Regions from separate parts of the Brevibacterium sp. HMSC22B09 genome, predicted to be linked through region 2. Evidence: predicted binding sites of a transcription regulator. Region 2 holds the regulator's gene; the other holds the start of a gene.
The links. Region 2 encodes HspR, which represses chaperone genes until heat shock. Its sites were predicted from a motif close to AAGTTGAGTCNNNNNGACTCAACTT; they were not measured.
Positions count from the first base shown of each region.

Region 1: clpB (ATP-dependent chaperone ClpB) is a predicted target of HspR. The motif match lies at 10,634-10,658, and genes of this name have one in related genera.

Region 1 is NZ_KV786018.1:32,935-47,930, forward strand. It holds gene HMPREF3087_RS06095 (thioesterase family protein) at 1-199, opposite strand, end outside; gene HMPREF3087_RS06100 (GNAT family N-acetyltransferase) at 267-854, opposite strand; gene HMPREF3087_RS06105 (DUF5926 family protein) at 962-1,846, shown strand; gene pheA (prephenate dehydratase) at 1,843-2,787, shown strand; gene HMPREF3087_RS06115 (methionine ABC transporter ATP-binding protein) at 2,893-3,894, shown strand; gene HMPREF3087_RS06120 (methionine ABC transporter permease) at 3,891-4,646, shown strand; gene HMPREF3087_RS06125 (MetQ/NlpA family ABC transporter substrate-binding protein) at 4,691-5,509, shown strand; gene HMPREF3087_RS06130 (serine hydrolase domain-containing protein) at 5,600-7,129, opposite strand; gene HMPREF3087_RS06135 (APC family permease) at 7,126-8,571, opposite strand; gene HMPREF3087_RS06140 (NAD-dependent epimerase/dehydratase family protein) at 8,784-9,704, opposite strand; gene HMPREF3087_RS06145 (enoyl-CoA hydratase) at 9,758-10,579, opposite strand; gene clpB (ATP-dependent chaperone ClpB) at 10,709-13,306, shown strand; gene HMPREF3087_RS10525 (hypothetical protein) at 13,379-14,260, opposite strand; gene HMPREF3087_RS06160 (exodeoxyribonuclease III) at 14,273-14,996, opposite strand, start outside.
Region 2 is NZ_KV786025.1:213,400-228,395, forward strand. It holds gene HMPREF3087_RS08820 (RecQ family ATP-dependent DNA helicase) at 1-502, shown strand, start outside; gene HMPREF3087_RS08825 (DedA family protein) at 540-1,346, opposite strand; gene HMPREF3087_RS08830 (alcohol dehydrogenase catalytic domain-containing protein) at 1,401-2,360, shown strand; gene HMPREF3087_RS08835 (carboxylesterase/lipase family protein) at 2,441-3,976, opposite strand; gene HMPREF3087_RS08840 (hypothetical protein) at 4,125-5,429, opposite strand; gene dnaK (molecular chaperone DnaK) at 5,828-7,678, shown strand; gene HMPREF3087_RS08850 (nucleotide exchange factor GrpE) at 7,678-8,352, shown strand; gene HMPREF3087_RS08855 (DnaJ C-terminal domain-containing protein) at 8,490-9,494, shown strand; gene HMPREF3087_RS08860 (heat shock protein transcriptional repressor HspR) at 9,494-9,949, shown strand; gene HMPREF3087_RS08865 (hypothetical protein) at 10,078-11,328, opposite strand; gene HMPREF3087_RS08870 (maleylpyruvate isomerase family mycothiol-dependent enzyme) at 11,582-12,373, opposite strand; gene HMPREF3087_RS08875 (MarR family winged helix-turn-helix transcriptional regulator) at 12,551-13,135, shown strand; gene HMPREF3087_RS08880 (diacylglycerol/lipid kinase family protein) at 13,177-14,304, opposite strand; gene serS (serine--tRNA ligase) at 14,404-14,996, shown strand, end outside.

The DNA.
Region 1 (14,996 bases), on a different contig from region 2:
GCAGATACCGCAGGTGGGTCTCAACCGTGTAGAGCGAACATCCGGTGCTCTTGCGGTACTCCTCATCCAACCCGATGTCGATCATGAGCTGATCCGTGGCAAAACCGCAGATGAGCACGTAGTAGGCCTCTGACAGGTGCCCGTTGTAGTCGATCCATTCCTGCTTGATCTCAGTGCGGTACGGGGTGATCGCGGTCATGCGTCCTCCTGGGTGCAGGTCGGGTGGGTCTGCTGGAAATCACGAGGTGCCAGCTGCCCGGGTCTGCTCAGGCTACTTCACGGAAGGTCAGGCAGGGTTCGTCGGCGACCTTCGGCAGGAGGGTTTCCATCATGTCGGTCACGGACTGCGGGGTTTCCGTACCGTGCTCCCACACCTGGAAACCGGCGCGGTGGAAGAACGTGGCGCGCTCCTGCGGGATCTGCGTGATCAGACGGCAGCGGGTGGGCAGGCCCGCCTGTTTGAGGATCTGCGGGGCCATGCCCAGAAGAACGGTGCCCAGGCCTTTGCCCCGGAAGTCCGGATCGGTTGCCAGGCCGCGGATGAAAAGCGCTGTGGGGCTCTGCTCCTGCTGGTTGCCGGAGCTGAAGTCAACCGCTGTGACAACGAGGGCGGCGACGATTTCGCCTTCTTCGTTGAGCGCTACAAGACCGGCGTCCTGGTCTCCCACGTGAAACGGAACGAGCGTCTTCGAGTCCGGGTCGGGCGTTGGTGCAAGACCCGTGATGAGTGCTTCGACGTCATCGCTGAGTTCGGGTGTGAGCAGCTCGAAGGTGAAGCTGGCCGCCATGAGCGCCTCCGCATAGCGGCGGTGTCGCGCGGCGACCTTATCTGCCTGCAGTCCGGGGTACAGCATGCTTCGAGATTACGGCGTGAGCCGCGTGCACTGAGGCGGGGCCTGCCCCTCAGGTTCTGAGCGCCCAGTGGTATAAGCAGCGCCAGTGCACACGTAGACTGTGCGGCATGGGAAAGAAGTCCAGGAAGTCATCAAAAGACGTCATTGCCAAGCGCCTCGCAAAAGCCCAGGCCGCAGCCTTTGTGCCCCGCCCCTACGAGGGTCTGCCGTTTGAGGTCGACATCGTCAGCCTCAAGGAGCTCGTGCCGGCGGCAACCGCCACGGCCAAGCTGAAAGACGAATTCGGCGGCGACGAAGTCGTCATCGCCTCACTCCTTCCTTCCGCCTGGCAGGCGCACAAGCGCCACGACGGTGTCATCTTCGGCGGCCTCCAGGTGGCAGTGTCCAGCCCCGACCCCTCACGTGACCTTGCAGCGGCACTGCTGGAAGTCAAAGACATGGAACCCGGCAGCTTCGTTGCTGCGACCAGCAGTCCCGGCCAGGGTCCGCGCCTGCAGGACATTCTCGACCTTGACGCTCCGTTCAAGGTTCGCGTCCACGAAACCTTCGACTACTGGCTTCCGCAGGACGGTTCGCTTGACGGTGACGAAGACACCCAGGCGGCCATCGAACAGGCCAACAACCTCATCAGCCCCACTGACAAGCTCGTCGAAGCTGAGGGCGCCTACTGGACCGAAATGGGTGACGGCCGCTACGTCCGCTGGGCGATCGGCGAAAACGAAGACACCGTCATGGACGCCCTGGCTCGCCTGCACGCGGACGGCAAGAACACCCTCGGCGGCATCGGCCGCTACCTGGGCACCTTCCGCACCCAGGGCATCGTCATCCCGGTGTGGGAAGTCGGCGCCGATGTTACCGCCGACGACGTCGACGCTGTCCTCGGCGAATTCGCCGAAATCCTGGCCCAGGCGCTGAAGAACACGGAACCGCTCAGCGCTGATGAGCGCCGTGCACGTGCCGGAGTCGTGTCGCGACAGCTGACCATCCGATGACAGACACCCTGCGCTTCGGGTTCCTGGGCCCAGCGGCAACCTTCACGGAAGCCGCGCTCCTGCGCCTGATCGCCGATCGCGGTTTTGCCGACGCGCAGCGCATCCCCGCACACAGTGTGGACGAAGCGCTCGCGGCGGTGGCCGCCGGCGACCTTTCGGGGGCAGTTGTGCCCATGGAGAACTCGGTCGAAGGCGGGGTGCCCGCAACGCTTGATGCGCTCACCCGGCACGGGGAGCTGCAGATTGTTGCCGAAACCCTCATCGACGTCCGCTTTGTGCTCGCGGCGCGCCCCGGAACGCAGCTGAGCGACATCACTGCCTTCGGCACGCACCCCCACGCGGAAGCACAGACACGCGGCTGGGTGGCTGGGCACCTGCCCGGTGCAACCTACGTGCCGGCTTCGAGCACCGCTGCCGCCGCACAGACCGCCGCCGAAGACGGCAGTGACTATCAGGCGGCCGTATGCCCGGCTCTTGCCGCCCAGCGGTACGGGCTTGAGGTCCTCGCCGATGACATCGGCGATCGCCATGACACCGTCACTCGTTTCGTTCTGGTGCGCAAACCCGCCGCAATGCCTCCTGCCACGGGGGCAGACAAGACCACGATCGTCGCAGCACTGGCATCAGACCGTGCGGGGTCGCTGCTTGAACTGCTCGAACAGTTCTCTACTCGCGGAGTCAACCTCGCCCGCATTGAATCGCGGCCGACCGGCGACGGGCTGGGCCTGTACCAGTTCTCGCTCGACCTCGTGGGGCACGTGGCTGAACCGCGGATTTCGGAGGCGCTCGCCGGTGTGCACAGGCTTGCCAGGCGTGTGCAGTTCCTTGGGTCCTATCCAGCGGCGGAGTCCTCGGTCGAGCCGGTGGATCCGCGAATGACCGCAGACTGCTTCGAGGCGGCTGACGCGTGGGTTGAAGGAATCCGCTCCTACCTCAGCTGAGCAGGCCAAACACGCGCGTGTAATCTCCGCCACAGCGCTGTCTTAAACCGTCACATGATTTCATGAGGCCTCATCCGGTGGCCCACAATCGTCGCCGGAGGTTTCATGATCACAATCGACGGTGTCAGTCGCACCTATGGCAGCGGGGAATCCGCGGTTCACGCGCTGCGCGATGTTTCCCTGCACGTTGAGCAGGGCAGCATTTTCGGTGTTGTCGGCCAGTCCGGCGCTGGTAAGTCCACTCTTCTGCGCTGCGTCAATGCGCTTGAACGTCCTGACAGCGGGACCGTGACAGTCGGGGATCACCCCATCAGCTCCCTGCGCGGGCGCAGGCTTTCGGAAGCACGCCACGACATCGGGATGGTCTTCCAGCACTTCAACCTCGTGGGCAACCGCACCGTGGCCGACAACGTCGACTTCGCGCTCGAAGCCGTCGGTCAGCCGCGCGCCAAGCGTCGCCAGCGCGTTGGTGAGGTCCTTGAGCTCGTGGGCCTGTCTCACCGCGCAGACCACTACCCACGCCAGCTGTCCGGCGGACAGCGCCAGCGCGTCGGCATCGCCCGGGCGCTGGCAGCTCAGCCCAAGGTGCTGCTCAGCGACGAGGCCACCAGCGCGCTCGACCCTGAAACCACCCGGTCGATTCTCGACCTCATCAAAAAGCTCAGCGTCGAACTCGACCTGACCGTCCTCCTCATCACCCACCAGATGGACGTGGTCAAGCGCATCTGCGATTCTGCTGCGCTCATGGAAGACGGTGCTGTGCAGGAAACCGGAACTCTGCCGGAGCTCATCAGCTCGCCCGGCAGCCGGATCGCAGACGAACTGTTCCCCGTTGGTGCCTACGCGCCGGTCCCGGGACACGAAATCGTCGACGTAACCTACTTCGGAAGCGAAGCCACCGACGGCGCGGTCGTCAAACTCGCTCGTGAACTCGACATCGACGTATCGATCCTCGGCGCTGCGCTGGAAACCGTTGACGGCAAGCAGGTGGGCCGCACCCGCCTGGCGGTGCCCGGTGATGTTCGGCAGGCCCAGGCGGTCGTCGAGAACTTCCGTTCGCGCGGACTCGTGGCCTGGCGTGCGCAGGAACAGGGAGGTGCGGCATGACCGACATCAACAACCCCGACTTCTGGCCTCAGCTGTTCAGCGTTCTGTGGAAGGGCACCCAGGAAACCCTGTTCATGGGGTCGGTGGCAATGTTCTTCACCCTCCTGGTGGGGCTGCCGTTGGGCATTGTGCTCGTCGCAACCGAAAAGGACGGCTTCCTCGCTGCACCGTTCGGCCAGCGCTGGCTGGGCGCAATCATCAACTGGGTGCTCGGATTCGTCGTCAACGTCGGCCGCTCCGTGCCGTTCATCGTGCTCATGATCGCGCTCATTCCCACAACGCGCTTCGTCATGCAGGTGTTGACCGGCCGGGCGACGTTCATCGGCACGGAAGCTGCAACGGTTCCGCTGACGCTGGTGGCCATCCCGTTCTTCGCCCGCATGGTCGAAATCGCGGTGCGCGAAGTCGATCCCGGCCTGTTGGAAGCTGCTGAATCCCTCGGCGCGTCCCGGTGGCTGACGATTCGCCGCGTCATCATGCCCGAAGCGACACCGTCGATCATTCTGGGCACAGCGACGACCCTGACCTCGATCATCAACTTCTCGGCGATGGTCGGCACCGTGGGCGGCGGTGGTTTGGGCCAGGTTGCGATCACGTACGGACACCAGATGTACTCGCCGATTCACATGGTCGCAGTCATCATCATCCTGTTCGTCCTGGTGCAGATTATCCAGACGGCCCTGAGCTTCATCGCCAAGCGGTACGGGCGGGCCAAGCCCCGCCACCGCGGCTTCTTCAGCCGTCAGATCTGACGGCGTGCAGACAAACACACAGAAAAACCCACCTAAGGAGAAACATGAAGGTATCGGCTCGCCGCGGCATCATCGCCGCAGTCGCTGCTCTCAGCCTCACACTGTCCGCCTGCGGCGGCGGTGCACAGAAGTCAGAAGACGCATCGCTGGACACCCCGCTGAAGGTCGGCGCTCTGGCCGTCCCGGCCGGTGAAATGCTCACCCACGTGGCTGACGAACTCGCCGAAAAGGAAGGCATCAACGTCGAGTTCGTTGAGTTCAACGACTACAACACCCCCAACCCGGCGCTGTCGGACGGTTCGATTGATGCGAACCTGTTCCAGCACCAGGACTTCCTCGACACCTACAACGAGGAAGCCGGCGGTGACCTCGAATCGGTTGGCGAAATCTACCTGCCGGCGGCTGCCTTCCACTCGAAGAAGTACAAGTCGCTCGACGAACTCCCTGATGGTGCTGTCGTGTCGATCCCGAACGACCCGACGAACGAAGGCCGCGCCCTTGAACTGCTGCAGGAAGCCGGCGCGATCAAGATTGAGGACGGAGCAACCAAGCCCGACGGCATCACCGAGAACAAGAAGAACTTCAAGTTCCAGGAAGTCGACAACGCGAGCCTTCCGCGCACGCTTGTAGACGATGACGCCGCCTTTGTCACCTCGTCCTACGCCATCCCGGCGAAGCTGACGAAGGACACCATCATCGCGACCGAGGAAGAGGGTTCGAAGTACTACAACGTGCTTGCCACTCGTCCCGAGCTCAAGGATGACGAGCGCATTCAGAAGCTCCACAAGATCCTGACCTCGCAGGACATGGCTGACTTCATCAACGAAAAGTGGGACGGCCTCATCCTGCCGAACGTTCAGTAAGACACTCGCTGTCAGAAGCGACGGAAAGGGGCCGCGGGAGTTTTCCCGCGGCCCCTTTCTGTGTGCTCCCTCCGGTCTGAAGCCGGTCTGTCAGTGCAGCTTGATGCTCAGCCCCTGGATCTGCTCGTAGGGGTTGAGCGTCATCGTCACGGTGCGGCTTCCGAGCGTTCCGGTCACGGTCCACTTCGCCGACGAGGCGCCTGTGAAGTGAGGCTCGTTGGGCTCCTTTTCGACTTCTCCCGTGTGCTCGCGGGCGGCAGCCCACGCGGCCAGGCGCTCCTGGCGCGGCTGGTCGAGGTCGACATTCATGGAGAAAACCCCGTCAGCCGCACTGTCGTCGCCGGTGCGGATCATGTTCTCAGCAATGCGGACCAGCTCCAGAGCGCGATCGCTGGGGCCGAATGCGCTGACAGAGCGAACGGGGAAAACCATCCCTGCTCCCGGCCTCGTGGGGGTCGCGGTTGGTGCCTCTGCGCGCGGCCACACGGGGCTGGAGGGGCCCTCGTGGCGCTGAACTGCGAGCCCGGCTTCGAGAGCCTTGGCTGTGACGGCTTCCGTAGGGTAGCCGGTCAGCGCGGTGAACAGGATGACTCCCGTGCGGGTGGCCGCGTGCCACCGCATGTGCAGACCGAAACCGGGGTAGCCGCCGGAATGCCCGGCGAAGCTGCCGAACCGGGTGTCGAAATAGCAGCGCAGGCCCAGTCCGTAGCCGCCGCTGACCGCGAAGAGCTCAGGGCCACCGTGGGCGGCGTCAGATGTCCCGTGCGTGATTTCCATGGCCCGCACCGGCTGCTGCTGGTCGGCCAGCACTCGCCGCCACAGGCGCACCCGCCGGGGAGTGTCTTCGCCCGTGGCTGCCGCTATTGCACGGAAAGCCGAATCGTCGCCACCAGGGCTGACAGCGTCGATCTGCGCCTGCACCCACACGGCGAGGTCGCCCACGGTCGAAGCGAGTCCGCCGATGGCCGAAAACGCGCCGGGCAGAGAAATGTCCTGCGGTTCGAGCTCGCCATCGCGGTTGCGCCGGTATCCCGTGACCAGCCGATCCGCATCGAGTTTGCGAACATCGAAACCTGAGGACGTCATGCCCAGGGGAGTGAGGAAGACCTCGTCGATGAGCTGTGCGAACGGCTTCTGCGCGGCGCGCTCGATGATGAGTCCGGCGACCGCATAGCCCAGGTTGGCATAGCGGTAGGCCGTGCCCGCCGGGAAGTCGCGGATGACTGGTTCCCCGAGCAGCCGCAGGAAATCCTCTTGAGACATCGATTCCTGGCGGTCTGCCCAGGGATCGTCCGTCGGCAGACCCGATGACATGCGCAGCAGATCGTCAATGACGACGTCCTCAGCCCACCCCGCCTCGGCGAGTTCAGGCACCCAGTCGAGAACAGGATCGTCCATCCTCACCGGCTTTCCCGGAATGAGACCCCTGACCAAACCGGTCAGGGCAGCCGCCGTGAACGACTTCGTGATCGAGGCGACCCGGAAGATCCGGTCCCGGCCCTCCACCTCGTGAAGCTGACCGTCTGAAATGATCCCGAACGCCGTTTCCGGCACCCGGGTGGTCTCCTGGCGGATGGTGTCGACAATGGCTTCGCGTGCGGTCTGCGACAGCACTTTCACAGCTCCTTCTTCGCGGTTTCGGTCGATGCGTCGTCAATGTGGAGGTTGGCATAGGAATCACCGAGGATTTCGTGCAGGCCTTCGTCGTAGCCGATCGTGCGACGGTTGGCGGCAAAGACGTACATGACAATGCCCAGGAGCATCCACGCGCCCAGAATGATGTACTCCGCCGGCCACACCAGCGACGACGATGTTCCGGGAACCAGCGCCCACACGATGACGCCGATAGCGCCCAGACCACCGAGCGCGGGCAGGAACGACAGCTTGGAACGGCGAACCGCATTCGGGTACTTGCGCGGCAGCAGGTACTTGGCGATCACCACCATGAACCACACAACACCCAGGTACACGCCGCCAGTGTCGAGGAACCACACGACGGCGCCCGGACCAAGCCAGCCCAGAGCCAGAGTGACAACGGTCGTCACGATGAGAGCGCGGCCGGGAGTCTGCCGCTTGGGGTTGATGACGGCGAGGCTCGGCGGGAGCAGCTGGCCGCGGGCCATGGCCACGATGATGCGCGAACTGGCTACGAACAGGCCGAGGAAGCTGGTGAGCAGGCCCAGGAACGCGATTGCGTAGGCACCGGTGCCCAGAACGGGGAAGCCGGCCTCAGTGAACGCCGACACGGTGCCCAGGTCCATCTTCGCGACGTCCTGCCACGGCATAACCCACGCGGTTGCGGCAAGAACCGCGGTGTAGAACAGGCCCGCGGTGATGACGGTGAGGACCACCGCACGGCCCACCCGCTTGGGTGAGATCTTTGCGTCTTCGGCAAGGACGGCAACAAGGCCGAAGCCCGCCAGGAAGGTCATACCCGGAATGATGAAGCGCAGAGTGTCAGAAACCGGGGCAGCACCTTCGGCGTAGGCAGGGAAGAAGTTCGACGGCGAGCCGCTGGCGAAGCCCACAACGATCAGTGCTGCGCCGATCAGCACAATCGCTGCGAACATGAACATCTGCACGCGCCCGCCGATCTCAACGCCGAACCAGTTGAGCGCAAACATGAGAAGGGTGAGGATGACGCCGACCGCCAGAACCGGCAGGTACACGGTTTCGCCGTTGATGGTGTAAAGCGGCATCGTCTTCATTGCCGGCACGAAGTTGCTCAGCAGGAAACCGAAGGCGGTGACGTAGAACGCCAGGGACGACACGTAGGCACCCAACAGCATCCAGCCGGTGAAGAAGGCCGGCCCGCGGCCCATCGTGGTGTAGGAGAAGACGACCTCACCGCCGGCGCGGGGGAATGCGGATGTCAGCTCTGAATATGCCAGAGCAACAAAGGAGGCCAGCAGAACGCCGAGCAGCAGGCCGAAGACCATACCGCCGGCGCCGTAGGCGTCCATGAGTTTCGAGTTGGTGTAGATCCAGCTTGTTCCGATGACGCCGGCTACGCCGAACGCCAGAAGCTGGAAAAGACCGAGCGACTTTTTGAGTTCAGCCACGATGTCCTTCCGGGGAAGAGCGCCGGGCTCTTACGGCCGCAGCGCCAGACGATTGGTTCGCCTCATGATACGACGTGCGGTGTGACCTGCATCAATGTGCCCCGGGTGGGGGTTTGAAGCACCGGGCACGAGGTGGCAGGGCACGAGGTGCCTGCCCGGGTTTGTTCTGAGGGCTGGGCTGGTGCGGTGGGTGGGCTGTGGCTGGGTGCGATTCAGCTGTCCCTGCGGGCAAGCCCCTGAACCGGCTCAACTCCCAGGAGTCTGCGCAGCCTCCCCAGGTTCAGCGAGCGGGACTGGGAGATCTTGCGCACGGCAAAGCGGTCGAGTCCGTCTTTTGGCTTGCGGCCGGTCTTTTCGCGCATCCACGCGGTTGTCAGGGCGAGGTCGGCGGCGCGCTCGTCAAAGCGGAACGGCACGAGCCCCGCGCGTGCCATGAACGTGTTGATGGCGTCACGCAGAACATAGGGTTCGGGGTCGGCCACATTGATCGGGCCGTAGGCCTCGGGGTGCTTGAGACCTGCGAGCACGGCGGCGGCCACATTGTCTGAACTGGCCAGCGCTGTTTTCTGGCGGCCGCCTCCCGGAAGTTCGACGAGTCCCTTCTTGCTGGCAAGCGACTGAATGAAGGGGAAATTGCGCCTGTCGCCGGGTCCGTAGACGGGGGCGGGGCGCAGAATGAGGGCGTCCGGGCGCAGGCGGGTGACGACGTTTTCGGCTTCGACCTTGGAGCGTTCGTACTCGGTGGTGAAGCAGTCGAGTTCCGCGGGGCCGCGCTCTTCGTACAGGTCCTTGTAGCCGCGGCGGGGATCGTAGACATCGGCGCATGACAGGTAGATGAAACGCGCCTTGGGGAAGGCATCGAGAACATTGCGGGTCCCCGTGACATTGGCGCCGTGGGCATCGTCCCTCGACAGGTGGGCGCCGCTCACTCCGGCAGCGTGGACGACAGCGGTGAAGTCACGCCCGGCGAAACGGTTATCAGCGGGCACGCGGATGTCCCATTCGACGTGCTCGACGGAATCATCGAGCGGTGCAGACGTCCCAGCGCTCACCGTGGTGTAGCCGGCTTCGCGCAGTGCGGAGATGACGGCGCGCCCAATGCATCCGGAAGCGCCGGTGACAAGAACGGTCATACGCGTAGGTTAACGCGCTTAGACCGCTTTGGCCGGGAAGCCGCGAGTGTCGCCTAGTTGCGGTCGATGTTCTTGCTGACGAGCCCCTCGGCCTCGGAATGGTCGTGGCTCCATTCGGGGGACCGCTTTTCGAGAAAAGCGGTGATGCCCTCCTGGGCGTCATTGAGGACGGCGTTGTCCGCCATAACCCGGCCCATGCGCGAATAGGCCTCGGTTGCGCTCAGTGAGATCTGCTCGTAGAAGGCGCGCTTGCCGATCGAGACCGTGGTCGATGAGGACTGGGCGACCGCGCGGGCCACCTCGAGTGTGCGCTCGCGCAGGGCGTAGGCCGGTGCGGTGTGCGAAACAAGGCCGCGCTGGAATGCCTCTTCTGCTTTGATCGGCTCGCCGGTCAGGAGCATTCGCATGGCCGTCTTGCGGTTGACCGCGCGTGACAGCGCCACCATCGGGGTCGAACAGAACAGGCCGATGGTCACACCGGGTGTGGCGAAGGAGGCGCTTTCGGAAGCCACCGCGAGGTCGCACGTGGCCACCAGCTGACAGCCCGCAGCGGTGGCCAGGCCCTGCACTTCGGCGATGACAGGCTGGGGAATCGACTGGATGATGCGCATGAGCAGGGTGCAGGTGTCGAAGATGTTCTGCTGTGTTGCGTGGTCGCTGCCCTGGACTTCGCGCAGATCGTGCCCGGCGGAGAACACCTTGCCAGTGGATGCCAGCACAACGGCGCGTACGTCGGTGTCCTTGCCGACCGTGCGGAAGGCGTCGATGAGTTCGTGCATCATCTTCCGCGACATGGAGTTGCGGTTTCCGGGGCTGTTGAGGGTTACGAAGGCAACGGGGCCGTCGTATTCGAGCGTGACCAGTTCTTCAGACATGTGTTCAGTCTGCCAAAGTCCGTGCCGGTGCGGAAAGAATATGTCAGAAATTATGAGTTGAGTGGAATAGACTCAACCTTATTGAAGTTACCTGTATGAACGTAGTTTTGCACGAAGGGAGGTGTCCCCATGGACACCAAATTCACGTCACGGTCGCAGGTGGCTCTTTCCACCGCGATCAAGGACGCCGCGGAGCGCGGAAACTCGCAGGTTGAGCCTGCACACCTCCTCGCTGCTCTGCTCGAGGGTGACGACAGCATTGCCGGTGCCCTCATCACTCACCTGGGTGGACGCCCCCAGGAGATTCGCAGCCGTGCCCAGGCCATCGTCGCCGGTCTGCCGTCTGCCAGCGGATCCTCCGTCAGCCAGCCGCAGCTTTCGCGCGCCGGCCTGTCGGTCATCAGCAGTGCTGAAAAGGAAATGCAGGCACTCGGTGACCAGTACGTGTCGACCGAACACCTCCTTCTGGGTATTGCAGCTGATTCCGGTGAAGCCGGTCGGCTGCTCAGTGCCGAAGGCATTTCCCGCGATGCGCTGCTGGCCGCTCTTCCGGAGGTTCGCGGTGGTCGCAAGGTCACCAGCGAAAACCCGGAAGACACCTTCCAGGCGCTGGAAAAGTACGGTCTTGATCTGACCCAGCAGGCCCGCGACGGCAAACTCGACCCCGTCATCGGCCGTGACTCTGAGATCCGTCGGGTCATCCAGGTGCTGTCGCGCCGCACCAAGAACAACCCGGTGCTCATCGGTGAAGCCGGTGTGGGCAAGACGGCTGTCGTCGAAGGCCTTGCGCAGCGCATGGTCGCAGGCGACGTCCCCGAAAGCCTGCGCGGCAAGCAGCTGGTCAGCCTCGACCTGTCGGCCATGGTCGCCGGTGCCAAGTACCGCGGCGAGTTCGAAGAGCGCATGAAGGCCGTTCTTGAGGAGATCAAGAACTCCGAAGGCCAGATTGTGACCTTCATCGACGAAATCCACACGCTCGTCGGCGCAGGTGCCACGGGGGACTCCGCAATGGATGCGGGCAATATGCTCAAGCCCATGCTGGCCCGCGGCGAACTGCGGCTGGTGGGTGCGACGACGCTCGATGAGTACCGCGAGAACATCGAAACGGACCCTGCCTTGGAGCGCAGGTTCCAGCAGGTGTTCGTCGGTGAGCCCAGCGTTGAGGACTCGATTGCGATTCTGCGCGGTCTGAAGGAACGCTACGAAGCTCACCACAAGGTGACGATCGCAGACTCGGCTCTCGTGGCCGCCGCCTCGCTGTCGAACCGCTACATCACCGACAGGCAGCTGCCGGACAAGGCGATTGACCTCGTTGACGAGGCCGCCAGCCGCCTGCGCATGGAAATCGATTCGGCACCCGTCGAGATCGACCAGCTGCAGCGCGATGTCGACCGCCTCAAAATGGAGGAAATGGCCCTGTCGGCCGAAACCGACGAAGCCTCGAAGGAGCGCCTGGCCGCTCTGCGTGAAGACCTTGCAGACAAGCAGGAAACCCTGTCCGGTCTGACCGCTGCGTGGGAATCACAGCGTGCGGGTCTGAACCGCCTGGGCGAACTGCGGCAGAAACTCGACGATCTGCGCAGCCAGGCTGAGATCGCGCGCCGCGACACGGACCTCGAAACGGCTTCGCGCCTGCTGTACGGCGAAATCCCGCAGGTCGAAAAGGAGATCGCAGCGGCAGAAGAAGCCGAATCGGCAGCCGGCCAGACCAAGCAGATGGTGGGCGAGCAGGTTACGGCCGACGACATCGCCGAAGTCGTGTCGTCGTGGACGGGCATTCCCGCCGGCCGTCTGCTGGAAGGTGAACGCGAGAAGCTGCTGCACGCCGAAGAGCACATCGGCAAGCGGCTCATCGGCCAGAAGAAGGCCGTTGAGACCGTGTCGGACGCTATCCGCCGTGCGCGCGCCGGGGTTTCCGACCCCAACCGTCCCACGGGTTCGTTCCTGTTCTTGGGTCCGACCGGTGTCGGCAAGACGGAACTGGCCAAGTCCCTGGCTGACTTCCTGTTCGATGACGAGCGCGCCATGATCAGGATCGACATGTCCGAATACGGCGAAAAGCACTCGGTGGCTCGTCTGGTCGGTGCGCCTCCGGGCTATGTCGGCTACGAAACGGGTGGTCAGCTGACCGAGGCGGTCCGCCGCCGGCCATACTCGGTGGTCCTGCTTGACGAGGTCGAGAAGGCTCACCCGGATGTCTTCGACATTCTGCTGCAGGTGCTGGACGACGGTCGGCTGACCGACGGTCAGGGCCGAACCGTTGACTTCCGCAATACGGTGCTCATCCTGACGTCGAACCTGGGAAGCCAGTTCATGGTGGACCAGACTCTCGATGCCAAGACGAAGGAAGAGTCGGTCATGGATGTGGTGCGCACCGCGTTCAAGCCGGAGTTCCTCAACCGTCTGGATGACGTTGTCATGTTCGACGCTCTCAGCCGCGAGGACCTCGCTCGGATTGTGGATCTGCAGATCGATGCGATGCAGAAGCGTCTGAGCGACCGCCGCATTGTTCTGGACATCACGCCGGCTGCTTCGGACTACTTGGCGCAGGAAGGCTACGATCCGGCGTTCGGCGCTCGCCCGCTGCGCCGTCTGGTGCAGCGCACGATCGGCGATGGCCTGGCCAAGGAGATCCTGGCCGGCGAAGTGCGCGATGGCGACACCGTGCGCGTCGACACCGCCGAATCTGGTGGTCTGTCGATCGTTCCGGTTGAGCACGCCGACTGACGCGGGCTGTTCACACGCGAGGGGCGCGGAGAAATTCTCCGCGCCCCTCGTTTCCTGTGTTTCAGAAGCTGCTTAGGCGGTCTTGCTGTAGTCCTCGGACATCTTTGAGCCGTCCTTGCGCTGGACCGCACAGACGATGTGCCTGTTGTCGGGGTCCTTCCAGCCCGTTGCATTGGGGGTGAAGAAGACCATTTTGAGGTCGTCCGCGACAGCGCGATCGGTGTCGAGTTCGAAGCGCGCGGACTTGCAGTAGCTTTCGCCGTCCTTGCTCAGTGTGCTGTAGCCGGGATAGGTATCCGACTGGTCGGAGGTTCGGCCGACCGAGAAGATCTGGTGAACGTGGGGTTCACTGCAGGGCACGGTGGCTGGTGGGCCGGCAGTGGAAAGGTTGATTACGCAGTCACCGGCTTTGAGCTTTCCCAGGCTGGTTGCGATATCGCTGCCCGGGGGAGGCGCGTCACCATCGTCCTGCGATCCCGGGTCGTTGGGGTCTCCTGTGTTCTCCGGCAGAGGTGCCGGTTTGCTGTCAGGTGACGAGGTGCCGGGTGCGGGTTCTGCTACCGGGTCCTTCTTGAAGGCGAAGAAGCCGAAGAGGCCGAGCCCCAGCGCGCCGACGATGATGAGCACCAGGACCAATCCACCGCCGACGAGCCCGATGATCAGCCCCGTGTTCTTCTTTTTAGGCGGAGGTGGAGGGGCCCCGAAGGGCGAAGGCTGTGGTCCGCCGGGGTAGGGAGGCTGCTGGCCGCCGCCGTACTGCGGGGGTTGCCCGTCACCGTAGGGTGACGCCTGCGGGGCGCCGCTCTGGTGCTGCGGCTGCCCACTGCCGCTCTGGTATGGGGACTGCTGGTTGCCGCCGTACTGCGGGGGCTGCCCGCCACCACCGTGTTGTGGAGGCTGCGGCCTATGTCCGTAGGGTCCTGGGGGCGGGTTGGTCGGCGGCTGTGCTGGCATGAGAACTCCCTGTCAGATGCGGTAGTCCACCCAAACGGGCGCGTGGTCAGATGCTCCTTTGCCCTTGCGTTCTTCGCGGTCGATGTGGGCGTCGACAGCGGTGGCGGCAAGGGCCGGTGAGGCCAGTTGGAAGTCGATGCGCATGCCCTCCCTCTTGGGGAAGCGCAGGCGCTGGTAGTCCCAGTAGGTGTAGACGCCGGGGCCGGGGGTGAACTGCCGGGTGGTTTCCTGCAGGCCCGCGTCGGTGAGGCTGCGGAACGCTTCGCGTTCGGGTTCGGACACGTGCGTCAGGCCGTCAAATGCCTCCATGTCCCAGACGTCTTCGTCGAGCGGGGCGACGTTGAAGTCGCCGACCATGACGAAGCGGTCGTCGGGGTCTGCGGCAAGCCGGTTCGCTGCGACATCGCGCAGGTGGCCCAGCCAATCGAGCTTGTAGTGGTAGTGCGGGTGGTCGAGTTCCCTCCCGTTGGGCACGTAGAGCGAATAGACGCGCACCCCGCCGGTGTCGGCCGACAGTGCGCGGGCTTCGAGAGCGTCGTTGAATTCGGGCATGCCCGCAAAGCCGATTTCGACATTGTCGAGACCAACGCGGCTGGCGATGGCAACGCCGTTCCACTGGTTGAGGCCGTGGTAGGCGACTTCGTAGCCGCGGGACGAGAAGATGTCTTCCGGGAACTGGCTGTCGCGGCACTTGAGTTCTTGAATCGCCAAGACGTCGACGTCTGAGCGGTCAAGA
Region 2 (14,996 bases):
AGGCGAAAGGGCGGACACAGGCAGGGTCATTGCTCGGCTCACCGACCTCGGGGCAGGGCAGACGCTGCGACAGTTCCTGACTCCGGCATCACCCGATGAGCAGATACCCAAGACCATCGGCGACCTCGCGGTCTCTGTTCTGGCCGATTGGGACTGGGCAGTGCGCCCCGACTGCGTTGTCGGCATTCCCAGCGCACACCGCCCGAACTCCGCGCAGTCCCTGGCCCAGGGGCTCGCCGCTGTGGGCCGTATGGAGTACTTGGGTCAGCTGGAACTGCTGCGCGATCCGGGCAGCCCCGATGTCAACAGTGCCTACCGTGTCAAAAACCTGTGGGACGCCCTCAGGGTCGGCCCGCAGTTGGAAGCTGCGGTGGCTGGACGCACAGTCCTGCTGACGGATCTCGAAATCGCATCGCGCTGGACCATGACGATCGCGGCGCGCCTGCTGAAGCAGGCGGGAGCGGCGGCAGTTCTGCCGTTCGCGCTCGCCCAGCGCGGGTGACTTCACTTAGGGCGGGTGAACTCGCCGGGTCCAGAACTTAAGATTCCGAGTTCTTGCGTTTGGCAGCCCGGTCGCGTTCCTTCTTAGAGGTCCAGATGACGGTTCCCACGATGAGCGCCAGTGTGATCCACAGAGCGTATTTGTCGATGAGCTTGAGCAGATCAACTGCAGGCTGACCTATGAACCAGCCCAGGCTGGCACTGACCGTGGACACCAGCAGGGCGCACGCGATGTTGGCGCTGATGAACGTGCGGAATCGCATTCCGGACCATCCGGCCACCAGCCACACCAAGGATCCGGGCACACCCGGGAACCGGCCGAACACCACGAGCACCACCAGCAGCCACTGCGGCAGATCGCGGATTCGGGCCGCTTTCCTATAGGCCTTCGGGGTGTTGGCCACCAAGCGCACCACGTTCTCTCCCCAGTGGCGGCCGGCCAGCCACCACAGCCAGTCGAACTTCACCGCGCCGATGAAGCCGGCAAGGATTGCAAACCACAGCGGGTAGCCCTCGACCTTGGCGAATGCGCCGGCTCCGGCAATAACGGTTTTTGCTCCCGTGATGACAGACAGCAGCACCGGCATTTTGGCAATGAGAAAAGGCCGAAGGGGGAAGATCACAAGAAAGAACAGCGGCAGGCCGATGATGAAGCCCAGCAGCACTTTGTCTGCTTTTGAGGGTTTGCGGTCGCCCCACGGCCACGGGATCGGCTTTTCGGCTTCGGCGCTGCTGCCAGCGCTGTCGTCAGAACCGCCCTCAGGAGCACTGTCGCGGCCGTCGCGTGGAACGCCATCATCGGGAAGGTCGCCGTGCTTGTCGTCCGCTCTTTCTTCGTGTGCCATTCCAGTAGTCTAAAGAAAGACCGCTGCCGGCAACGACGCGCGACAGGAGCTCTTATGCGAATCTTCGGCTTCACTGAATACGGCGGCCCCGAGGTGGCCGGTTTCCTCGGTGTTCCCGCCCCGCGACCAGGGGGTGACGGCGTGCTCATCGACGTCGAAGCGACCACCGTCAATCCCGGCGATATCAAGGTTCGCTCCGGCCAGCGGCAAGAGTCTTTTCCGGTGCGCTTCCCCATGGCCATGGGCCGGGAGGCTGTCGGCACGATCCGCGAACTCGGTCCGGACGCTCCGACTGACTTGGAAGTCGGCCAACGGGTTTTCGGTTCGGCGGCTCCCGGCATCGGAACTTTTGCCGAACAGACAGTGCTGACCGGCACCTCGGCGACCCCGCTGCCTGAAGAGCTGAGCGCGGGAACAGCCGCCAGCATTCCCGCGGCGTTCGGGACCGCGCACGATGCGCTCAATCAGCTGGGCTTGCGGCCGGGCCAGCCGCTGCTGGTGATCGGCGCTGGAGGAGGCGTCGGATCGTCTGCTCTGTCGCTTGCCAAAGCCGCGGGGCTGACGGTGTGGGGAGTGGGTTCGGCTGGGAAACACGATGTCATTACGCGCATGGGCGCTGAACACGTCGAATCCGGTCCGGGGTGGACCGACCGGGTACGCCGGCTGGGCACTCCGGTGGCAATTCTTGATCTGGTGGGCGGCGATGTGCTCCGTGAGGGAGCCGAGCTCCTGTCGGACGAGGTGCCTGCTGGTTCTGCTGGTGAAGGAGCCGGTGATGTTGGTCAGCGAGTGCGGATCCTGTCGGCGGCAGACCCTGCTTTGGCGAAAGAACTCGGCGGATCGGGCATTGTTCGGCACCGGACGCGCGAGGTCTACGCCCGCATTGCCCAGCTGTTGGCCGCATCGGCCGCGCCCACGTGGGTTTCAGCCCGCTACCGCTTTGCGGATGCGGCGCAGGCCGTGGCGGACGTTGAGGCCGGTCACGCTGCCGGCAAAATCATCATCCGCATCTGAAGCGCCAGCCGACCCAACCTGCCACAAGCGTCAGCCGAGCAGCCGGCGGAAGCCCGGCGGCGCCTCGTCAGATCAGCCAGTCAGAGCAGTCCGTGGGGTGCCGCGGGCTGGCGAACAAAACACTTCCAGCGCTCAAGCAGCGGGTGCGGGAGGACCCGCTCCTCGTCGGTGTGGGCGTCGAAAATCCGGGTGGCGCCGTCGTGGCTGAACTCCGGCCAGTCAGCCCGGCCGGTGCGGGCAAAGCGCAGCCAGGCGTCCCGCATGCGGCGGCCTGTGCGGCGTTCGCGCTCCGTGGGGCCCTGCGGGAAGGTCAGTGCACCCATCCCGTCGGTGTAGTTCTCAAACAGCAGCGGCAGGTCGACCGAGTGGGCGGCCTGGATTCCGCCGCGAGGGTCGGCCTCCAGCAGATAGGTCCACGCACCCGGAATCGCCTGGGCGATGTCGAGGGCCGGCACCGTGAACATGAAATCGGTGTTGACGCGTTCGTAGATGACCGGTGGGCGCGCTGTGCCTTCCGGTGCAGTGATCAGATGGGCGTACTGCGCTGACTCCGGCTGGGTGCGCGGGCCGATGGTTCCCAGAATGCGCTGTGCGACGGCGTCGTTCGGCTGGCTGCGCGCAAGCGCCATGAACAGGTTGAACTCTTCGGCGTTGCTGCCGATGATCACCGGAATGTCCGGCGGTGTGCTGCGCAGCGCCTTCCACGGCCCGCGCGGCAGCACAGTGCCGTCGACCACCGGGGTCAGGGGCGGTTCGAAGGCTGAGGCCGCACCCCACGAGCCCATGCTGCGCTTGGCGGTCGAGTTGAGCTCTTCCAGCACGGCGCGGCGCTCGGTCAGGCTGAGTGAACCGAAGAACTCCGGCGTTGCCTGCGTTTCGGGGTGCATTTGGCCGGCTGCGCGGACAGCCGTGTCGGTGATTTGGGCTGCGAGGTCGGCTTCGAGGACCATGGACGGTGGCGACTGCAGGATGGCGCGCTGGAACAGGCCCTGCGCATCGGGCATTGTCAGCAGGCAGTGAATGGCGCCGGCACCAGCGGATTCACCGAACACCGTCACTCGCTGCGGGTCGCCGCCGAAAGCGGCGATGTTGTTCCGCACCCAGGTGAGAGCCGCAATCTGGTCGAGCAGGCCGCGGTTGGCCGGAGCGCCTTCCAGGTGGAGGAAGCCCTCAAGTCCCAGCCGGTAGTTGATGGACACGAAGACGCAGCGCTCGCGGGCGAAGACGGTGCCGTTGTACTGCGGTTCGGCTGAACCGCCCAGGACATAGGCCCCGCCGTGAATCCACACCATGACCGGCAGTGCTTGACCCTGTGTGCGCTGGGCGGGCGTCCACACGTTGAGGCTCAGCCAGTCATCGCCGTCGCGGTGCTCCTCCATCGGGATGTCGCCGGCGGGCATGAACTGCGGGCAGGGCGGACCGAAGGAGGTTGCCGCGAATTCTCCGCCGGCCAGGCTCTCCAGGGGCCGAGGTGCCTGGAAGGCTGCCGCTCCTGTCATCGGCTGGGCGTACGGGATGCCCAGGTAGCACTCGACTTCGCCGTCGCTGAGCCCGCGGACGGTACCGCAGGGGGCGGTGACGGTCGGCTGGTTGGATTCGGCTGATGTGGAAGTCATGGGCTCCGGTGTTTGTCGGTGGCGGTCTGACAGTCGTTGTGCCCACCACGATAGTCGCCGGGGTCGTGTTTGTGCCGGGTGTGACCGGGACAGATGCGAATCGGGCCGGTGGGAGTGTCCCACCGGCCCGATTGCCTATGTTGGTCGATCAGAAGATGCCCTTGTGCTTGGCGGGCTTGCCGAGGTCGTTGACCGTGATGTCCTTCGAGGACACGTTCTGGTCGTTGTAGGTCGACTTATCCCCTTCGGCGCGTTCAACCTGGGTGACCGAAATCGAGTTCTTCAGACGGCCTTCGGTGGTCTTGCCGTCACCGAACTTGAAGTTGGCGATCAGCTGGTTTTCGCCCTTCTTCACCGGGTTGGACAGGGTGACGAGGAAGGAGCGGGTCGAGGTCTTCTTGTTGAAGCCGAGATCCTGCGTGTAGGCGCCGTTGAACCAGCCCGGGGTGATCAGACGGTCAACGCCTTCGGGCCCGTCTTCGGTCTTCACGTCAACGCGGTAGGACACTGCCGGGTCTTCGCTGAAGTAGCGGTCGGTGCCGACGTTCTTCACGCGCAGTGCGGCGATGCCCGCGTAGCCGGGAACCTTGCCGTCGGTCACGGTGATCTGCGGTTCGAGGTCGAGCTTCTGCTTGCCCGCCGGCTTGCTGCCGCCTGAGCCCTTGACGGGTGCGTCATCGGGTTCGATGGTGTTCTCGGTGGGCTTCGGGTTCGGCTTTTCTTCAACTGTGGGCTTGCCGGTCTGGTCCGATTCGGAGGCGTTTCCGTAGATCTTGACGCGGACTTCGTTCTTGATCGGTGAGAATGCGCGCCATGCGGTCGGGTTCGACCAGGTGCCGTCGGACTTGCAGTGCTGCTGCGTGCCGATCATGTTGATGGCGCGGAATCCGTAGGTGGCGTCGCCGGTTTTGCCGGCGGGGACATCGTAGGGGCCGATGGTCTGGCCGACGTCCCAGCTCAGGGAGTACGAGGCCGAACCGCCGATGGTCTTGGCCAGTTCCCAGGCGATGCCGAAGTTGCCGGTGGTGTCTTTCTTGGATGCGGAGCCGCCGCCGTTGACAGACACGGATTCGGTCTGGCTGCCGTTGACCTCAAGTGAAATCGACTGTGACTTCGAGGTGTTCTGGGTCAGCGGGATCGCCTTGTCGGTGTTGTTGGTGGTGGAGATGGTGCCGACGGGCAGGAACTTGTCGGTGACTTTGTAGACGGTGGTGCGCTTGTCTTCCAGCGCGTTGCACACGGGGTGAGGGTTGAGGACGTTTGCCTTGATGTGGTCGGACTTGTGGGTCGTCTTGACGATCGGCAGGTTCGGGTTGAGGGCCGGGGTTTCCGGGTACTCGTGGGTGTTTGTTGCCGCGGAGGCGGGGGAGGCGGCTGCAACCATGGCCGCGGTCGCTGCGAGTGCTGTCAGACCGCCGGCGGCGGAGCGCAGGAGTGACTGTGTCAGCTTCATCGGGTGGTCCTCTCGTGGTTGTCATTCTTGTTTGGTGACGTGCGTCACCGAGTTGACAACTCAAAAGTAACTTACTGGCCGGTTGACTCGGTGGTCACAACAGTGCCTTTCGTCCAAGATTTCGGAATCGAGTTGTTTTAGAGGCGCGGACTGGCCTCCTGACCAGGGGATTTATCGGTCCTGAAAATTTTTCTCAAGATCAACTTCGGCTGTCACAAAACTTCTTCCCGTTTTTTCTTCCGCCGGGGAATAAGGTCAGGCCCTTTAGGGTTGAGCCTAGTGAACGCAAGTTTGATGAAGGTCTCAGGCTCAATGAGGTTGACGACCCAAGCATCCAGTAGCAGACTTGAGTCAGATGCACTCAGAGTGCGAAGGCTCTTTTGAAAGGAGACACGAACATGGCTCGTGCAGTAGGTATTGACCTTGGAACCACCAACTCGGTCGTCGCGGTTCTCGAAGGCGGCGAACCGAAGGTCATCGCAAACGCTGAGGGCGGCCGCACCACTCCGTCGGTTGTCGCAGTGAACAAGAACGGCGATTCCCTTGTGGGTGAAATCGCCAAGCGTCAGGCTGTCACCAACGTTGAGAACACCGTTTCCTCGGTGAAGCGCCACATGGGCTCCGACTGGACCACCAAGCTCGGCGACAAGGACCTTTCGGCACCGGAAATCTCGGCTCGCATTCTGCAGAAGCTCAAGCACGACGCTGAAGAGTACCTGCAGGATACCGTGACCGACGCCGTCATCACCGTCCCCGCATACTTCAACGACGCTCAGCGTCAGGCAACCAAGGACGCCGGTCAGATTGCCGGTATGAACGTCCTGCGCATTATCAACGAACCCACCGCAGCAGCTCTGGCCTACGGTCTGGAGCGCGGTAAGGAAGACGAACTCATCCTCGTGTTCGACCTCGGCGGCGGAACCTTCGACGTTTCGCTCCTGGAAGTCGGCAAGGATGACGACGACTTCTCGACGATTCAGGTGCGCGCCACCTCGGGTGACAACGAACTCGGCGGTGACGACTGGGACCAGCGTCTTGTCGACTACCTGGTCGGCCAGGTCAAGAGCGGCTACGGCGTGGACCTCACCAAGGACCCCACCGCCATGCAGCGCCTCAAGGAAGCTGCCGAGCAGGCCAAGAAGGAACTGTCCAGCGCAAGCAGCACCAACATTTCGCTGCAGTACCTGTCGATGAGCGAATCCGGCCCCATCCACCTGGATGAGTCCATCAGCCGTGCCAAGTTCGAAGAGCTCACCGAGGACCTCCTGGCCCGCACCAAGAAGCCCTTCGAGCAGGTCATCGCAGATGCTGGCGTGAGCCTGTCCGACATCGACCACGTGGTCCTCGTCGGCGGCTCCACCCGTATGCCCGCCGTGACCGAAACCGTCAAGAAGCTCACCAACGGCAAGGAGCCCAACAAGGGTGTCAACCCGGACGAAGTCGTCGCAGTCGGCGCTGCCGTCCAGGCTGGTGTGCTGCGCGGTGACCGCAAGGACGTGCTGCTCATTGACGTCACCCCGCTGTCGCTGGGTCTCGAAACCAAGGGCGGCGTGATGACCAAGCTCATCGAGCGCAACTCGCCGATCCCCACCAAGAAGTCCGAAACCTTCACGACGGCCGAAGACAACCAGCCGTCCGTGTCGATTCAGGTCTTCCAGGGCGAGCGCGAATTCACGCGCGACAACAAGCCGCTGGGCACCTTCGAACTGACCGGCATTGCACCCGCTCCGCGCGGTGTTCCGCAGATCGAAGTGTCCTTCGACATCGACGCCAACGGCATTGTGCACGTGTCGGCCACCGACAAGGGCACTGGCCAGGAGCAGTCCATGACGATCACCGGCGGTTCGGCTATTCCGCAGGAAGACATCGACCGCATGGTGCGCGAAGCAGAAGAGCACGCTGAAGAAGACAAGAAGCGCCGCGAAGCTGCTGACACCCGCAACAACGCGGAGACTGTCGCCTACCAGACGGACAAGCTCATCAAGGACAACGACGACAAGCTGCCCGAAGACGTCAAGAACGAAGTCCAGGCAGATGTCGACGCTCTGAAGGAAGCCCTCAAGGGTGACGATGACGACGCCGTCAAGCAGGCCTACGACAAGCTCCAGCAGTCGCAGACCAAGCTGGGCGAGGCCATCTACTCGGCAGCTCAGGCTGAAGCCGGCGCGGAAGGCGCACAGGCTGACGCAGGTTCTGCTGACGACGATGTCGTTGACGCCGAAGTCGTCGACGAAGACGAGGAGAAGTAATGACCACCGAGAACCCAGACGGCCGCGACGCCGGCGACCAGGGCTTCTCGTTCAAGGACAACCGTCGGATTGATCCCGAAACCGGTCAGGCCCGCCCCGCGGGTCAGGCCGGGGACGGGGCCGACGGCCCGGAGTCCGAACAGCAGCCGGAAGGCCAGCAGGGTGCAGAGCAGCAGGCTGAAGCGGACGCCTCGAACCTCGGTGTCGAGATTCCCGACGACACTTCGGGCATTGAAGACGCCGAACCGCAGCCGGAATCGGACGAAGCCAAGCGCTACCTTGACGACCTGCAGCGGCTCAACGCCGAATACGCGGCCTACCGCCGCCGTTCGGAACGCGACCAGGAAGTCGCTCGCGCAGCAGGCCTGCAGGGCGCGGTCGAAGCCCTCATGCCGGTGCTTGACGAAGTGAAGCTGGCCCGCGAAGCCGGCGACGTCACCGGTCCGTACGAAAAGCACGTCGACAGGCTCCTGGAAGCTCTCGGCAAGCTTGACGTCGTGCAGTACGGCGAAGTCGGCGAAGTCTTTGACCCGAACATCCACGACGCTCTTATGCAGCAGCCTTCGGCTGATGTTGAAGAGCCCACGGTGTTCATGGTCATGCAGCCCGGCTACAAAATCGGCGAACGTGTCATTCGGGCGGCTCGGGTAGGGGTTCACCTCCCCGAAGCCTGACACGCTCACAGCTGCCGAGGCGGAGCTTCCGACCACCCGCAGGGGCACCCAGGTGCCCCACGGGGAAGGTGGGGCTCCGCCTCGGCCGCTAGAAGAACCTAAGAACAGAACATTTCGGCATTGAAAGGAGGGGCCGGATGAACTCGGGACCGCAGAATGAGTGGTTCGAGAAGGACTACTACAAGACGCTCGGAGTCTCCAAGGATGCCTCCGATGCTGAAATCAAGAAGGCCTACCGCAAACTTGCCCGCAAGTACCACCCGGACGCCAATCCGGGAAACGCGGAAGCAGAAGAGAAGTTCAAAGAGATCTCGGCTGCCAATTCGGTGATCGGCGATCCAGAGACCCGCAAACAGTATGACCAGGTGCGCGCCATGGGCGGCGGCGCCAGGTTCCAGGCGGGTGCCGGCGGTGCTGGTGCCGGTGGCTTTGAGGACATCTTCTCCGGCCTGTTCAACACCGGTGGAGGGGGTCGGACTCGTGCCGGTGGATATGCCGGTGGTTACCCCGGCGGGGGTCCGGATCTTTCTGACCTGTTCGGCGGCGGCTTTGGCGGTGGCGGTTTCGGCGGCTACCAGCAGGCTCCGCAGAAGGGCGGGGATATCCGCTCGAAGGCTCGTCTGAGCTTTACGGAAGCCGTTGAAGGCGCCACCGTGAAGCTCAAGATGCCCGGTGGCAAACCGCTGACTGTCCGCACTCCCGCAGGTGTGAAGGACGGACAGGAGGTACGTGTTCGCGGCAAGGGCAAGCCCAGCCCCAACGGCGGTCAGGCTGGCGATGTGATTCTCACGGTCGAGGTTGCACCGCACAGCGTTTTCACGCGTGATGGCAACAATCTGCGCATGACGCTGCCGGTGACGTTCCCGGAGGCGGCTCTTGGAACTCAGGTTTCGGTACCCACTTTGGGCGGGCAGCCGGTCACCATGAAGATTCCTGCGGGCACGCCGTCGGGTCGCACACTGCGTCTGCGTGGGCGGGGCATTGATGCGAAGTCCGGCAAGGGCGACCTGCTGGTGACCGTCGAAGTGACGGTGCCGCGCAACCTGAATGCCGACGCGAAGAAGGCCGTAGAGGACTTTGCCGCTGCTACCGCGGGCGAAGATCCGCGTGAAGGGCTGCAGAGGAGGGCAGGTGAAGCGTGATGATTCCCGCAGACCGTCCTGTCTACATGATTTCTGTTGCCGCTGAACTGGCCGGCATGCATCCGCAGACACTGCGGCAGTATGACCGTCTGGGGCTGGTGACACCTCAGCGGTCTGCTGGGCGCGGTCGCCGCTATTCGGCTGACGACATTGAGAAGCTTCAGCTGGTGCAGCGGTTGAGCCAGGATGACGGCATCAACCTCGAGGGCATTAAGCGGATCCTGCGGATGCGCGAAGAAATCGAGGCTATGCGCCGCGAACAGGAAGCTATGCGCGCCGAAATGGACGCGATGCGCAGGCGGCTGGAGACTGCCGGCAGGATTTTCGCAGCGGCGTCATCTGGTGATGTTGTGTCCTTGTTTGAGGATTCGCAGGGGGCAGGCCGCAGGGCGCGTCCGGCCAGGCGCATTGCCGGTGTTCTGATGCCGGGCACTTCGTCGCGTCGTACCCGGTAGCGGCTCCGCCGGCCGTTTTGCAGTAAGGCCCTGAGCGGCGCGGCTTTCAAGCAACAAGGAGGGGCGGCCCTGTGTGGGCCGCCCCTTCTAGTGTCAGTTCAGAGCGTCAGTTCTGGACTGTGTTCTGCTCAGGCCTTGCGGGTGCGGCGGGTGAGCAGAACGGTTGCGCCGCCGACGGTGAGCAGTGCGACACCTGCTGCCAGGCCCCCGAGGCCCTGACCGGTGCGCGGCAGGTAGTCGGACGAACCGGACGTGGTCGATCCGCTCACGTTGTCCGAGGCACCACCGGAGACGGATCCGCCGCCGCTGCCGGCCTGTTCATCGCTTCCGGTCTGGTCGTCGCTGGATTCGCCCGCGTCGCTGCTCTTGCCGGAGACGACTTCGAAGGAGTCTTCGAGCTTCTGGTCGTCGAATTCAGCGGTCACCTTGTACTTGCCGAGGTATGCCGACGGGTTGGACTTGTCGACACCGGCTGCGGAGAAGACGGCGTTGCCGTCCTTATCGGCAGTTGCGGTGGTTTCGTACGCCTTCACGTTCTTGGCGTTGCCGGAAACACCGGTGACGGTGAACTTCACCTTGGTGCCGGGCTCGAGGCCGGAGACGGTCGCAACGACGCCCTTCTTCTTGTTGACGAAGTCAGCGGCGGTGACCTTCTTGTCCGACAGGTTCAGAGCCGGGTCCTTAGCCGGAGCTTCGTCGTCGCTGTCGTCTTCATCGGCAACGACCGAGAACTTGAGGGTGTCAACTTTAACGGTATGGGTCTCGAAGGCCAGGAACACGTCGACTTCGTATTCGCCGAGGGAGCGTTCGGGGTGTTCGTCATCAACTTTCGGCTTGAGGGTGGCTCCGGCCTCGCGGCTCTCTTTGACTTCTACTTGCTTGGAGTAGCTGACGGCCTGGCTGCCGCTCCTGCGCAGCCAAAAGTCGACCGTGTGGCCGGGCTCGCCGTCCTTGTACCGGACGTCGATGCCTTTTTCGCGAAATTCGCTTAGGGTGATCTTGTCAGTGCTGATTTCGGCCGAGCCGACGTCCGGGGCGTTGTCTTCGCCTTCATCGGTTTCGCTGGCATCTTCTTCGGTGCTTTCCTCGCCACCGCTTTCTTCACCGGTGCCAGGGTCCGATTCGCCAGCGCCGTCGTTGCCGCCGGTTTCGCTGTCGCCAGCGCCGTCGTCTCCGCCGACTTCGGATTCATTCTCATTGTCTTCGCCGGGTGCGGGAGGTGCGGAGCCGTCGTCAGTGGGCTGCTCTTCCTGCTGGGGCTTGGATGTCGGTGTGTCCTTCGCGGTTTCGTCTGCGAATGCGGGTGCTGCAATTGCTCCGAGCGAGCCGGTCAGTCCAAGCGACAGAGCCACGGCTGGAGCGAGGATGTTCTTCTTCACTGCGATCCTTCGAGTCATACGGTGCTCACGGCAACAGGTGCCGATCAAAAGGTCCACATGAGCCTAAAGATCGCTGAATTGCGCCCGCAAGCACTCTGAGGGAGTACGTAAAAGTAACTTCGAAAGCCGAAAAAGTGCCTGGTGAGGGCGGTGTGTTTACGCAGAGTTCATTTTCAGAATGTCCGGAATCCCGGAAAATCTGAGTAATTGTTATTTAAATGAGGCAAAAGGCGGTCTGCGCTGCGCTGCTCGGTCACACCCAGGGTGGGGGAGTGGGCAGATCTTCCGGCGTGGCCGCACCGGCGCCGCCCTTCGCATCGTCCTGCCTGCCTGATGCCGGCCATCCGCGGCCGATCGCGTACTGCAGCAGCTCATTGAATTCGCCGGTTACTTCAACCGGCTGACTGTAGTCAGTTTCGTTCTTCTCGGTTCCGGGAATGTCGATGCGCCACTCGGTGAGGTCTTCCCGGTCGGTCACGTGGAAGAGGAAGTTCGCGCGGGTCTCTGTCTTCTTCCAGTAGCCAAGGAGTTCAGCAAAAATACGGTCGGCGGCGGCTGTTGGGAAGTCGAGTGCCGTGTATCCGATGTTGAGGTCCAGCGCGTGGACAAAGCATTCTCGTGCGCGCGCCCACGGAATAAACGATGCTGCGGTTTCTTCGCCCTGCCCCGTGCGTACGAGCACCGACCAGGCGTCGTCGTTCATCGTGTTGAGTGCTTGTGTGAGTTCCTCGGAAGCTTCGTGGGCCATTGTGCTGACATCCCCATCGGGAGTTGATGCCACCAGCTGTTCGATTTCGGCGTCCCGTGCTGCCCGCGACGGGTACATGGGGTTCTCATTCCCAGTGCGTGCCCATTCGATTAAGCGCATAAATGCATCCGCATTGGCGATGACGTGCATCGCGACATGCTTGCGGGTCCATCCGGGCAGTCGTGACGGGCCGCCCATTCCGGTGTGTGTCACCTGATCCAGTGCCTGCAGGTAGAACCCTTCGGCGAGCATCCTCAGCTGGAGATCGTCTGTCGTGCTCGGGGTGTTGTCAGCCATATTCACGACCATACCGTTGTGCACTTGCTCGGGGCAGGTGCAGACGTCGTGGGTATGGGATACTTCAAATGATTATTGCCTGTCTCGATGGCAAGGGAACAAGAAGTTGAATTTACCTTGACTTAAGGTTGCAGTGTAGAATTCGGGCTTATTCGACCAGCGAAATTCGGCAGGTCGATGAAACATCGCGTAGACGCGGAGAGGATGGTCGTGCAGGAGGACCATACGGCTGACACGGAAGCCGGTCAGGGCGGCCCCACGCCCTATGACATCGCATCGCGTATCGGGGATATCCGCGCTGTTGACAAGTGGCGCAACATGTTCTCCGGCAGCAAGCCCATGCAGGCATGGAGGCTGTGGCACCTGTTCAAGTCGAGGGTGGTTGAGGGCTGCGACGCCAGCCTCAAGCAGAACACGCGAGTAGATCTGGTTGACCTCTATATTCTGGTTGCGCTCCACGACGCCCCGGATCAGCAGATGCGGATGTCGGACCTTGCCGGTGCTGTCGGCTTTTCGCCGCCCCGCATGACCTACCGGGTCAACAAGCTTGTGCAGTGCGGCTTCGTCACGCGGGAAACGCAGACTGGTGACGCTCGGTCACAGTACGTGCGGATCACCGCTGAGGGGACCGAAGAGATGACTGCGGCAAACGAGCTGCACGAATTCCAGATCCAAGAAATCTTCGGCAAGGTCTTTTCGGACGAAGAGCTCGACAACCTCAGCATGGTCGCAGCTTCGCTTCTGACTCTTCGTATGCCCTGATCCGCGCACTTCCTGAACCGGTCAGCCCGGTCAACCTGCGACTACCCCGGCAGGTTCCACTGTGCTGAGCGCATTTGGCGACGCTGATTCGGTGTGGGCGTGCGCAGCGTCAAAGCCGCGTGAACTACCCTCATCTCGAAGTAGTCGCTCATGCCCGCAAAGTCACCGTCGAGCTGCAAAGCGAGCTCTTCTTCAGCTTCGATGGTCACAGATGAACAAGTGACGATCTCGGTGGCAATCCCCCGCTTTCGACGGCCAACCACTGCCAGCAGAACACTCGCCCACTGTGCAATGTTCTTCGGTGTGGTCACCAGAACATTGATCAGCCCGTCATCCGGTCGCGACCCGGGCAGCAGCTCAAGGCCCGCCTGCACGCGACCGGCATTGGCGCCCAGCACCGAGCGGATGGAGTACGACTGCACCGGTTTGTCGTCGAACTTCATCTTGACTTTGGTGCGGTTTCCAGTCAGCTGGCGGCTGCCGGCCTCAACATAGGCCAACCAGCCGATCCGCTCTTTGAGTTCCGGCGACACTGTCTCCATGACCGCTGCGTCATAGCCCATGCCGGTCATGACAACGGATGTATCAGGTTCGGCCTGCGGGCTGGTGCGCGTGCGGATGACGTCAATGTGCCTGTCGTGTCCGTACATTGCGATCTTGATCGACCACTCCGGGTTTTCAAAGAACAGGCCGGTGTTCCTGGCCAGCAGGTTCCCTGTGCCGATCGGCACCAAGCCCAGCGCCACATCGGTGTCGGCAATAACGTGCGCAACAGCGCGCACGGTGCCGTCCCCGCCGGCGGCGATGATGAGGTCAACCCCCTCATCGACAGCCTTCTGGGCAGCCGCGACCCCGCCGTCCTCTTCGTCCGAGGGAATGATGAGCGGCTGAGCCCACCGCGAATTGCGTGCCTCGGTCTGGGCTGCGGCGATGATCTCCTGGGCCTCTGGCTTTGTGGGGTTGTAGACCACGGCAAACCTGGGCTGTTTGTCTGACGAGGTGCCGCTGGACTCGCGCTCGCTCGTCACCTTGGCGAGTTCCGAGGAACTTTGACTGTCAATGCTTCGGCGTGTGCGCAGTGCTCCGACGCTGTGACCGATCGCGTAGGCAACAAGAGCTACGACGAGTATCAGCAGGATGGTCAGAACGGTCTGCGTGCTGAAGTACATGATGCGAGTCTAGCGGCGCAGGCTGTGAGGTTCGTGCGGATCGGGACGTTCTCACTCCCGTCACCTGCACGTTCGACAGGGCCGGCTAAGCTTAGGGGCGTGATTGATCTTGTGCAGCTGAGGAACAACCCGGACGTATTCAAGGCCTCGCAGCGGGCCCGCGGCGGCAGCGTCGAACTGATTGACGACGTCCTGTCCGCCGATTCTGCCCGCCGGCAGAGTCTGACCGCTTTCGAAGAGGCTCGCGCCCAGCAGAAGGCCTTCGGGAAGAAGGTTTCGCAGGAAAAGGACCCCGAAGCCAAGCAGGCGCTCGTAGCCGAAGCCAAACAGCTGGCCGAACGCGTCAAGTCGCTCGAAGCCGACGCTTCGGAAGCCGAGCAGGCCTTCACCGCCGCGGTGCAGAAGGTTCCGAACCTCATCATCGACGGTGTGCCCTCCGGCGGGGAAGAAGACTCCGTCGAGATCCGCCGTGAAGGAACGCCTCGTGATTTCGCCGCCGAAGGCTTCGAACCGAAAGATCACCTGGAGATCGGCGAAGGGCTGTCCGCAATCGACACCGGCCGCGGTGCCAAGGTGTCCGGATCCCGCTTCCACTATCTGACCGGCTTCGGTGCACGCCTTGAAATGGCGCTGCTCAACCTGGCGATGGACACCGCCATCGAGGCCGGCTTCACCCCCGTTGTCACGCCCAC